Regions from separate parts of the Geobacillus sp. FSL K6-3411 genome, predicted to be linked through region 1. Evidence: riboswitches for the same ligand, from Rfam matches in the RefSeq annotation. Region 1 holds a riboswitch; each other region holds the start of a gene.
What was found. A riboswitch is a leader RNA that binds a small molecule or an ion and turns the genes downstream of it on or off. The one in region 1 is predicted to bind thiamine pyrophosphate.

Region 1 (3,143 bases):
AACTGCTCGACCGTTAAAAGAGGAACTTCCACTTCGACTCTTTCGCCGTTTTTTTCAAACGTTAACACGCGCGTTTCGATCGGTTCATCCCCGATATGAGGAATATAGCCGGCATATTCTCTCATTCGGATGTCCCCTTCGCCGCACGAATGAATTCTTCGACCGCCATCGAGCAACCTTTTGCTTCCGCCCCTTGCACCCGGCCAAGCAACAAAAAGCCGCCGTCTGTTTCCACGCCCATATCTTCTGTCAAAATCGTTGTTACCGAGTTAAAGTTGCCGAGATCGCAATGAACGAGGACGCCGCGTTTCCCTTTTGGCATCTCTTCTCCGGTCAACGGGTGAATCACCCTTGTGCGAATCCAATGCGGTCCGGATTTCACCGATGGAACGGTCTCATTTCCGTCATCGTAAAATTGCGTGCTAAGCTCGGTCATTCCGTACATGTTGATGCACTCACGGCGCGGGACGCCAAGGTAAGCAGACAGCGTATCATAAAATTCGTCCAAATCCATTTCCCGGGACTGGTTTTTAAAGCCGCCCGTATCAAGAATCCGGCTTCCTTCCGGCAAGCGGAATGTTTTGCCGCGCTTTGCGAGCTCCTCAAATACATGAACGAAGCTAAACGAAGCGCCTAAAAGAGCGTACGGCTCACCTGATTGTTCCGCCTGTTCGAGCTCAGCAAGAAGCCGATCCATATTAAGGCCGTCGCGGTCGACAAGATAGTGGCTGTCTTCCGTGCCAAACACGTTGACGGCGAGGGCTAAATAATGAGCGAGTGAAGAGTTCGGCATATGCTCTTCTGTCGGGAAAAGAATTCCCATTTTGATTTTGTCACGCTCTTTCATGAACCGCTTTCGAAAATTGACGATCATCGAATGATCGTACACGCTTAACGTTGGATGATAATGTTTCCCGCGCACGCCTCTCGTCGTGCCGCTCGTCATAAACACGCGCTCAGCCTGTTCGGGGGAAACACAACTTAACGTTAATTCTTTAAAGGCGTTAATCGGTACAGCCGGAATATCCCGCCACGTTTTCACCGTTCTTGCCGTTTTTCCTTTTTGCATGCAATATGTACGATACGGGAGATTGTTTTCGTATTGATAAGCAAATAGCATGAGTGCATGCTCATTGAATTCTTCCTCTGTGGACGTTTCTTGATTGATAAACTGAAGCAAGCTTTCGATGATTTCTTGTTGAGTCACCTTCCCCGCCCCTTTCCACTTATCGCGCATTCCGATCCACATAAAAAAGCACTTTGCGCGCAGGCAAAGTGCTTGTCCATACTCTCTTTCCCTGCGCTGGCATTATCCAACAGGTTCAAACGGTCAACGGCGGATTAGCCGTACTCTCAGCCTGATTCCACAAGCTCCCGTAAACGTATTATCTTTTTACAATCAAAGTCTACTCTTTATAAAAAAAGAATGCAAGAAAAAAAGCGATGGAAGCATCCCCCTTCCTGTAAACGTCCAGCTAGCGTATAGCAAGGGACACCCGGGACGGATGAGCCAAATTTGCGGCACTACACAACCGTTGTCTTTCCCCCAGCTTACCCGTAGCAGTGAAACATTATGCTTCCTTCGTTGCTCGCTGCTTCTGGTCTGACTTTCGCTTGGCCGACAGGAGGGATGGAGGACATAAAAAATCGGCCGTTTTTTCAACAGTCTCTGTTTTTACTAAAAAACAAGATGATTACCCCCAAGTAAACTAGCGAAGTATGGTAAATAAATAAAATATTTGATAAACTGGGATCGCAAATAAAAATTCCTCCCTGGTTAATGTTTAGATCACGTTTACCATACAGGAAATTACGTTTTTGTACCACAATTCAAAAAAATCTGATTGTCAAGTCCATTTCGTGGCGAATATCTAGAAACATAGAGGTATCAGGATTAAAAATGAATAAATGTTTGTAGAAAATTAATAATACGCCATTTTTTTATTATGTTACAAAATTAATTTATTAGAAAGGAGCATTCCTGTTAGAAGTTTTTTCGGGGACTTGAATAAAAAAAGCCCTCTTGGTATGATTCGGGGGTGTCAATCGCACGAATTGACCCCTAATTTGGATACCAAGGAGGACTATACATGAATTCTATCTCAAACAAGAAGATTAATCAAGTCACCGATCAAACGCTGGTTGTTGGGATGGATATCGCAAAGAAAAAACATTATGCCTGCTTTGTGGATGAGCGAGGGAGGGTGTTAAAAAAGCCGTTTCCCGTTCTGCAATCGAGAGAAGGATTGGAATGGTTGTACCAGTGTATCGTAGAAGCCATGAAGGAATTTGGAAAAACCGAGGTGATCGTTGGCATCGAGCCAACGGGACATTATTGGCTGAATCTCGCCTATTTTCTTGATGAGAAAGGCATCCCTCTCGTCATGACAAACCCGATGCACGTGAAGCGATCGAAAGAGCTGGACGATAACCTTCCAACCAAGCATGATGCGAAAGATGCGCTCGTCATTGCCCGGTTAGTGAAAGACGGCCGATTCAGCTATCCGCGTATTCTGAAAGGGATGGAGGCGGAGCTGCGCGTTGGAGCGACATTTCGCTCCAAATTGGTGGAAGAACAGGGAGCAGTTCGAAATCAGATGATTCGCTGGCTCGATCGATATTTTCCAGAGTTTTCCCAAGTCTTCCCGTCATTTGGGAAAATGGCGCTCGCGGTGCTGGAATATACGCCATTTCCGAGTGATCTGGCAGGAAAAGAACTGGAAGAGGTGCTGGCCCTTTACCGGCAAAGTGAGGGATTACAATCGCCACAAAAACCGAAAGCGAAGAAGTTGATGGAATTGGCCCAACACTCCATTGGCGTAACGGAAGGACAACAGATGGCCCGTATCGAAATTGCCACGCTTGTCCGCCGGTACCGCCAACTGGAAGAAGAAATCGAGGCACTGACAGAGCAGCTGATCGAACTCGTACAGACATCGGTCGAGTACGAATGGTTGAAGACCGTTCCGGGCTTAGGCGATGCGACCATCGTAGAACTGTTATCAGAGATCGGGAGTTTCTCCCATTATCAGGATCCGCGGCAGCTTATCAAATTAGCGGGCCTGACGCTGCGGGAACATTCCTCCGGCCAACACAAAGGGCAAAAACGGATCTCGAAGCGTGGAAGAAGGCGGTTGCGCGCC
Region 2 (3,143 bases), 1.5 Mb from region 1:
CAGGCGTTTAGCATAAATGAACCGGTATGAGTGAAGCAGTCAAGCACGGTTGTCTCCGGGCCGATGAGCGGGCGGAGGGCGGCGCGGTTTTGCCGCTGGTCGAAGAAAAAGCCGGTTTTTTGACCACCTTCAATATCGACAATATATTTGACGCCGTTTTCCTCGATTTCGATTTCTGTTTCTGCTTCTCCATACCAAAAGCCTTTTTCTTGTTTAAGTCCCTCAAGTTCCCGAACGTACACATCGTTGCGCAAATAAATGGCTCTTGGTGCGAACACATCAAGCAAGCCGCGCAAAATCCAATCTTTACGTTTTTCCATTCCAAGCGCCAAAATTTGTACAGAGAGCACATCCTCGTATTTATCGACGATGAGCCCAGGCAGAAAATCGGCCTCTCCATAGATGGCGCGGCAAGAGCGGATGCCGGGAATCATCCGTTCACGGTACGCCCATGCCTGGCGGATGCGCTCGATAAAAAACTCCTCATTCAGTTCGTCATCGGGGTTTTGCGTCAGTATGCGCACAATGATTTGTGAGGCCGGGTTAATGTATCCTTTCGCCAGCCAATAACCTTGGTGGTTATAGACATCGACGAAATCACCTGGCGTAATGTCCCCTTCAATGCGGTCGACTTCACTTTGGAAAATCCATGGATGACCTTGTTCAAGCCGCTTTTTTCGTTGGCGTTTTAAAATGACTTTTGCCATCAATTCCACTCCCATTCGATAGTCAGTCGTTGCGTTTTAATCATAGCGAATCATGGTGGGCGGCGCAACGCCGGACGGAAAAAAGAGTTGACAATCACCGCTGCCGTGATATGATAAATTTGAATAGGAAAATGTCATCATGATGGGACATCCACTAGGGGGGCCTTTAGAAAGGCTGAGATCAAAGTGTGCCTTTGAGACCCTTAGCACCTGATCTGGGTAATACCAGCGTAGGGAAGTGGAGAGGAGCTACACATGGGGTAAGGATGGTTTTGCCTTGCCTTGCGAAATGGTATGCCCAAGCCGCTTTCTTTACGCTAGTTAGTAAAGGAAGCGGCGTTTTTATTTTTTGGAAAAGGGGGAGAAAGAATGTCAATTGCCAAGCAAATTTGTGAAGCCGCCGAGCGGCGGCGAATATAAGTTTTTGAAGATGGCGTACCCGTTCGAATGATGACAGTCCGTTAGACTGACATTGATGGAGCGGGGGACGATTGTGGAAGGAGAGGCATGCGATGGTGAAGACAGCAAGAGGATTGAAGTTGGCTGACATTTTGACAACGATTGTGATTGCAATCGTGTTTGGTGTCATTTACAAAGTATGGTCCCCAGTATATGAAGTCGTGAAAGTGTTCGGGGTTCATGCCGATCAATTGGTTTACGGCATGTGGTTTATCGCTTCATCGCTTACCTATTTGCTCATCCGTAAGCCAGGAGTGGCGCTGCTTGCCGAAATTGCGGCTTCGTCCGGCGAATTGATCATGGGGTCGCAATGGGGGCTTGAGGTGCTCATTTATGGAGTTGTTCAAGGATTGTTTGCTGAGCTTGTGTTTGCGGCGTTCCGCTATCGGCGCTTTGACGTGTTCGTCGTATCGTTAAGCGCAGTCAGCGCCACGGTCGGTTCGCTCATCATGGACTTTTACAAAGGATATATCGAGGCGCTAGCCCCATGGAATATGGCGCTCTTTTTGCTGGCACGTTTTGTTGGTGCCATCCTCATTTCCGGCGTGTTCGCTGTCTCGTTGGCCAAGGCGCTTGAGAAAACCGGGGTGACACAGATGTGGCGGCCAGCTTCAAAAGAAGATTATGATGCGCTGAACCGATAAGGCGGCTGATAAACGATGGGACATGGAATTACAATCGATCGGCTGCGCCTCAAATTTCCCGGACATCGTGAGCTGTTGTTTCACGATTTATCACTGTCGATTACCGCAGGGGAGAAAGTGCTCTTTCTTGGCCCATCTGGATGTGGCAAGTCAACGTTGTTGCAAGTGATGGCTGGCATCATTCCCAACTCAGTCGATGTGCCGATGAAGGCGGAACATCTCGAGCTGCCAAAACGGTGGGGCTATGTGTTTCAAGACCCGGATGCACAATTTTGCATGCCGTACGCGGATGAGGAAATCGCATTCGCTCTTGAAAATAGAGGGGTACCGCGCGAGGAGATGCCCGCCCGCATTCGCGCTCTTTTGGATCAAGTTGGGTTGACAATCGAACCGCATACGGATATTCATACACTCTCCGGCGGGATGAAACAGCGGCTGGCGCTCGCTTCCGTGCTTGCGCTTGAGCCGGAGGTCCTGTTTTTGGATGAGCCGACCGCACTGCTTGATGAGGAAGGGACAAAAGCAGTATGGCAAACTGTCAAGAAGGTGAGCCGCGATAAAACGGTCATCATCGTCGAACATAAAATCGATCATGTCCTTGACTTTGTTGATCGGATTGTGCTGCTCGGCCGTGATGGAAGAGTCATGGCTGATGGCAAGGCAAGAACAGTATTTTCCCAATATAAAGATGTCATCAGCGCTGAAGGCATTTGGCATCCGGGCGTTTGGGACGAATACGACCGGAGGGTACAGCGGCGGAAGTGGCGGGAAGGAGAAGAACTCCTTTGTCTTCGCGATTTTCGTGGTTTTCGCAAGCGGGAAGTGAAAATTAGCGTTTCCGAAGCGGTGGTGCGGGCAGGTGAATGGATTGCTGTCACTGGCCGAAATGGTGCCGGTAAGAGTACACTCTTGCACGCACTCATGCAGCTCATCCGTACACAAGGAGATTATCGGTTGTTAGGAGATGATGTCAAGCAGCGGCAGCCATTGCATCGTCATATCGCTTTTGTGTTTCAAAATCCGGAGTTCCAATTTGTCACCCATTCCGTACGGGATGAGCTCGCTTATTCGCTCCGGCTCGAGGGGCGTTCGAGCGAGGAAACAGAAGAAACAGTCGCCCGTCTTTTGCGCGAATTTGACCTTGTCGGCCAACAAGATACGCATCCGTACCAGCTGTCAGTCGGCCAAAAGCGTCGATTGAGTGTGGCTGCCTCCGTTGTTGCCGGCCAACGACTCTTTTTGCTTGATGAGCCGACATTTGGGCAGGATGCGAAAAATACGTTCGCTTTGCTCGAGATGCTTGAATCGTACCGTGAACAAGGGGCAGCGATTG
Region 3 (3,143 bases), 1.8 Mb from region 1:
TTGAGGCGCGGAACAAGCAAACGACAGGGTGTTCGATGCTGGCTGGAGCCGGATCATCACTCACCGTTGTTTGGCAACTGCCCTCTCTGAACGATGGAACTGTTGCTTTGGTGAACATGTATCATTTGTCTCGTCTAGCTCATCTCCTCTCGTAAATCATTTTATTATTCATTTCAAATAATTAGAATATCGATCGAATGGAAGGAGCTCCCTTTCGTTGCTTTTCTCACCCCCATCTACACTACCGCTTTATAAGCATAAAAGAAAAACCGGACGCCTAGTTAACGTCCGGTATACAAAACGTATCCTCTCCTTACCGATACAGCGATGAACCGCCGCGCACAAATTCGTTCGCCTTTTCTTTCATTCCTTCTTCTTTGATTTTCCGTTGCAGCTCGTGTGAGATGTTCATCGAGCAAAATTTCGGCCCGCACATCGAGCAAAAATGAGCGGTTTTCGCCGCCTCAGCCGGCAATGTTTCATCATGATACTCGCAAGCCCGCTCCGGATCGAGCGATAAGTTGAACTGGTCATTCCAGCGAAACTCAAAGCGCGCTTTCGAGAGCGCATCGTCGCGCTGCTGGGCGGCTGGGTGACCTTTCGCCAAATCGGCGGCGTGGGCGGCGATTTTATATGTAACGACCCCGACGCGCACATCCTCTTTATTTGGTAACCCTAAATGTTCTTTCGGCGTCACATAGCAAAGCATGGACGTCCCGTAGGCACCGATGATCGCGGCGCCAATCGCCGACGTGATGTGGTCGTATCCCGGCGCAATGTCGGTGACAAGCGGCCCTAACGTATAAAACGGTGCACCATGACAAAGCTCTTGTTCTCGCTCGACGTTTTCGCGGATTTTCTGCATCGGAATATGCCCCGGTCCTTCAATCATGACTTGCACGTCATGCTCCCAAGCGATTTTCGTCAGCTCACCGAGCGTCTCAAGTTCAGCAAACTGTGCCTCGTCGTTTGCATCAGCAATGGACCCCGGGCGCAAGCCGTCACCAAGCGAAATGGCAACATCGTATTGTTTTAAAATCTCGCATATTTCTTCAAAATGCGTATATAAGAAGTTTTCTTCATGGTGGGCCAAACACCATTGCGCGATGATTGAGCCGCCACGTGAGACGATGCCGGTCGTCCGATTGACGGTGAGCGGAATGTAATGAAGCCGCACACCAGCGTGGATCGTCATGTAGTCAACCCCTTGTTCAGCCTGCTCAATCAATGTCTCGCGGTACACGTCCCATGTCAACTTCTCTGGTACGCCGCCTACTTTCTCAAGCGCCTGATAAATCGGCACTGTTCCGATTGGAACTGGCGAATTGCGGATAATGTATTCACGCGTTTCGTGAATTTGTTTGCCGGTCGACAAATCCATCACCGTATCAGCACCCCAGCGTACCGCCCACAGCAGTTTTTCCACTTCATTCTCAATCGAGGAAGAAACAGCCGAGTTGCCGATGTTGGCGTTAATTTTTACATGAAAACGGCGGCCGATGATCATCGGTTCGCTTTCTGGATGATTAATATTCGAAGGGATGATCGCTCGGCCAGCGGCAACCTCCTGGCGGACGATTTCCGGGTCGATTTGTTCGCGAATCGCGACAAATTCCATTTCCGGTGTAATGATTCCTTTTTTGGCGTAATGCATTTGCGTGACCACTTTCCCCGGCTTCGCCCGCAGCGGACGTCGTGCAAACGGAAGCGACGCCGCACGGCCGGCGGTGGACTGTGGCTCCGTTTCTTCGACATCTCCTCGCTCAACAATCCAGTTGCGGCGAAGAAGCGGCAATCCTTTTTCTACATTCGGCTCAAAATCAGGATCTGTGTATGGACCGGTTGTGTCATAGACGCGCACCGGTTTGTTTTCCACCTCTCCTTGCGGTGTCTTCGTCGGTGATAACGCGATTTCTCTCATCGGCACGCGCACGTCCGGCCGTGATCCTTCGACGTACACTTTCCGGCTGGCTGGAAATGACATAAACGAGCGAATGTTTTCCATACGGATTCCCCCTCTAAATCAACGATGGTTTAGGATCCGAGGCCAAGCCAGCCGAAGCAAAGGCAAAAACGAGCCGCTCTTTGCCGTGAAAAATAAAAACGGGTCCCGCAACACGGAACCCGATCAAGGCAAAAAGGCCAAATGAACAGTCTAAGCGTCCATCTGTTCCCGCTGCCTGCTTCCCTACGCTGGCATGACCCAGATCAGGTTCAAAGGGTCAAAGAACTTCATCGCGTTCTTTTCTCAGCCCGGCTCTCGGACTCCCCTAGCAGATAAGCGTATAACAATGATGACTGACTTTTTTTTATTTTACTACATAATGAGAAAATAAACAAACCATTTTATTCCATATCACAACTGATGTACCGTGTTTCTTTCCTCAGTAAACGCGCTTTTTTTCCGCTTCACACCGAAAATTGCTTTAACATCGTCCGCATCTCGTCCGCCATCTGACCGAGCGATGCCGACGAAGAAGCAATTTCTTCAACAGAAGCCATTTGTTCTTGAGTCGCTGCCGATACATTGGCAGCACTAGCTGCTGACTGTTCGACAATTTTGGTCATCTGTTGGAACGCCTCATCCACCTGGCGGGCATGGCCCGTCATTTGTTCAATCGCAGACGATACTTGTCCAATTTGTTCGCTTACTTGACCGACCGCCTCACGAATATCGGCAAACGACTGACCGGCAACAGCGACGACGTCCAACCCTTGCGCCACTTCAGCGACGACCCGTTCCGTGGAGGCGATTGCCTGCTTCGTCTCTTCCTGGATGTAGCTAATCAGATCGGAAATTTGCTGCGCTGAGTGCGCTGACTGCTCCGCCAACTTCCGCACCTCGTCCGCGACAACGGCAAATCCTTTCCCTTGCTCACCGGCACGCGCCGCTTCGATCGCCGCATTGAGCGCCAGTAAATTCGTCTGTGACGCGATGCTCGTAATCGCTTCAGTAATTTGTCCAATCTCGTTCGATCGCTCCCCGAGCCCTTTAACGACTTGGCCGAGCGATTGAACGTGGTCATAAATAAATTGCATTTGCTCAGACATTTGCATCACAGATTGCTTGCCATCCCCTGCTTTTGTTGCCGTTTCTTGGGCGCTGTGTGCCACTTCTTTTGTTTGACGGGCAACATCACTGA

Region 2: linked by a shared signal. The riboswitch ahead of NSQ22_RS03460 (ECF transporter S component) and the one ahead of NSQ22_RS11245 (long-chain fatty acid--CoA ligase) in region 1 are both predicted to bind thiamine pyrophosphate.
Region 3: linked by a shared signal. The riboswitch ahead of thiC (phosphomethylpyrimidine synthase ThiC) and the one ahead of NSQ22_RS11245 (long-chain fatty acid--CoA ligase) in region 1 are both predicted to bind thiamine pyrophosphate.

What each region holds. Positions count from the first base shown of each region.
Region 1 is NZ_CP150187.1:2,225,770-2,228,912, forward strand. Features, by position in the region: gene NSQ22_RS11240 (acyl-CoA reductase) at 1-125, opposite strand, end outside; gene NSQ22_RS11245 (long-chain fatty acid--CoA ligase) at 122-1,249, opposite strand; TPP riboswitch at 1,279-1,388, opposite strand; gene NSQ22_RS11250 (IS110 family transposase) at 2,091-3,143, shown strand, end outside.
Region 2 is NZ_CP150187.1:677,311-680,453, forward strand. Features, by position in the region: gene NSQ22_RS03455 (class I SAM-dependent rRNA methyltransferase) at 1-707, opposite strand, end outside; TPP riboswitch at 854-961, shown strand; gene NSQ22_RS03460 (ECF transporter S component) at 1,220-1,810, shown strand; gene NSQ22_RS03465 (ABC transporter ATP-binding protein) at 1,826-3,143, shown strand, end outside.
Region 3 is NZ_CP150187.1:442,052-445,194, reverse strand. Features, by position in the region: gene thiC (phosphomethylpyrimidine synthase ThiC) at 314-2,005, opposite strand; TPP riboswitch at 2,169-2,282, opposite strand; gene NSQ22_RS02200 (HAMP domain-containing methyl-accepting chemotaxis protein) at 2,410-3,143, opposite strand, start outside.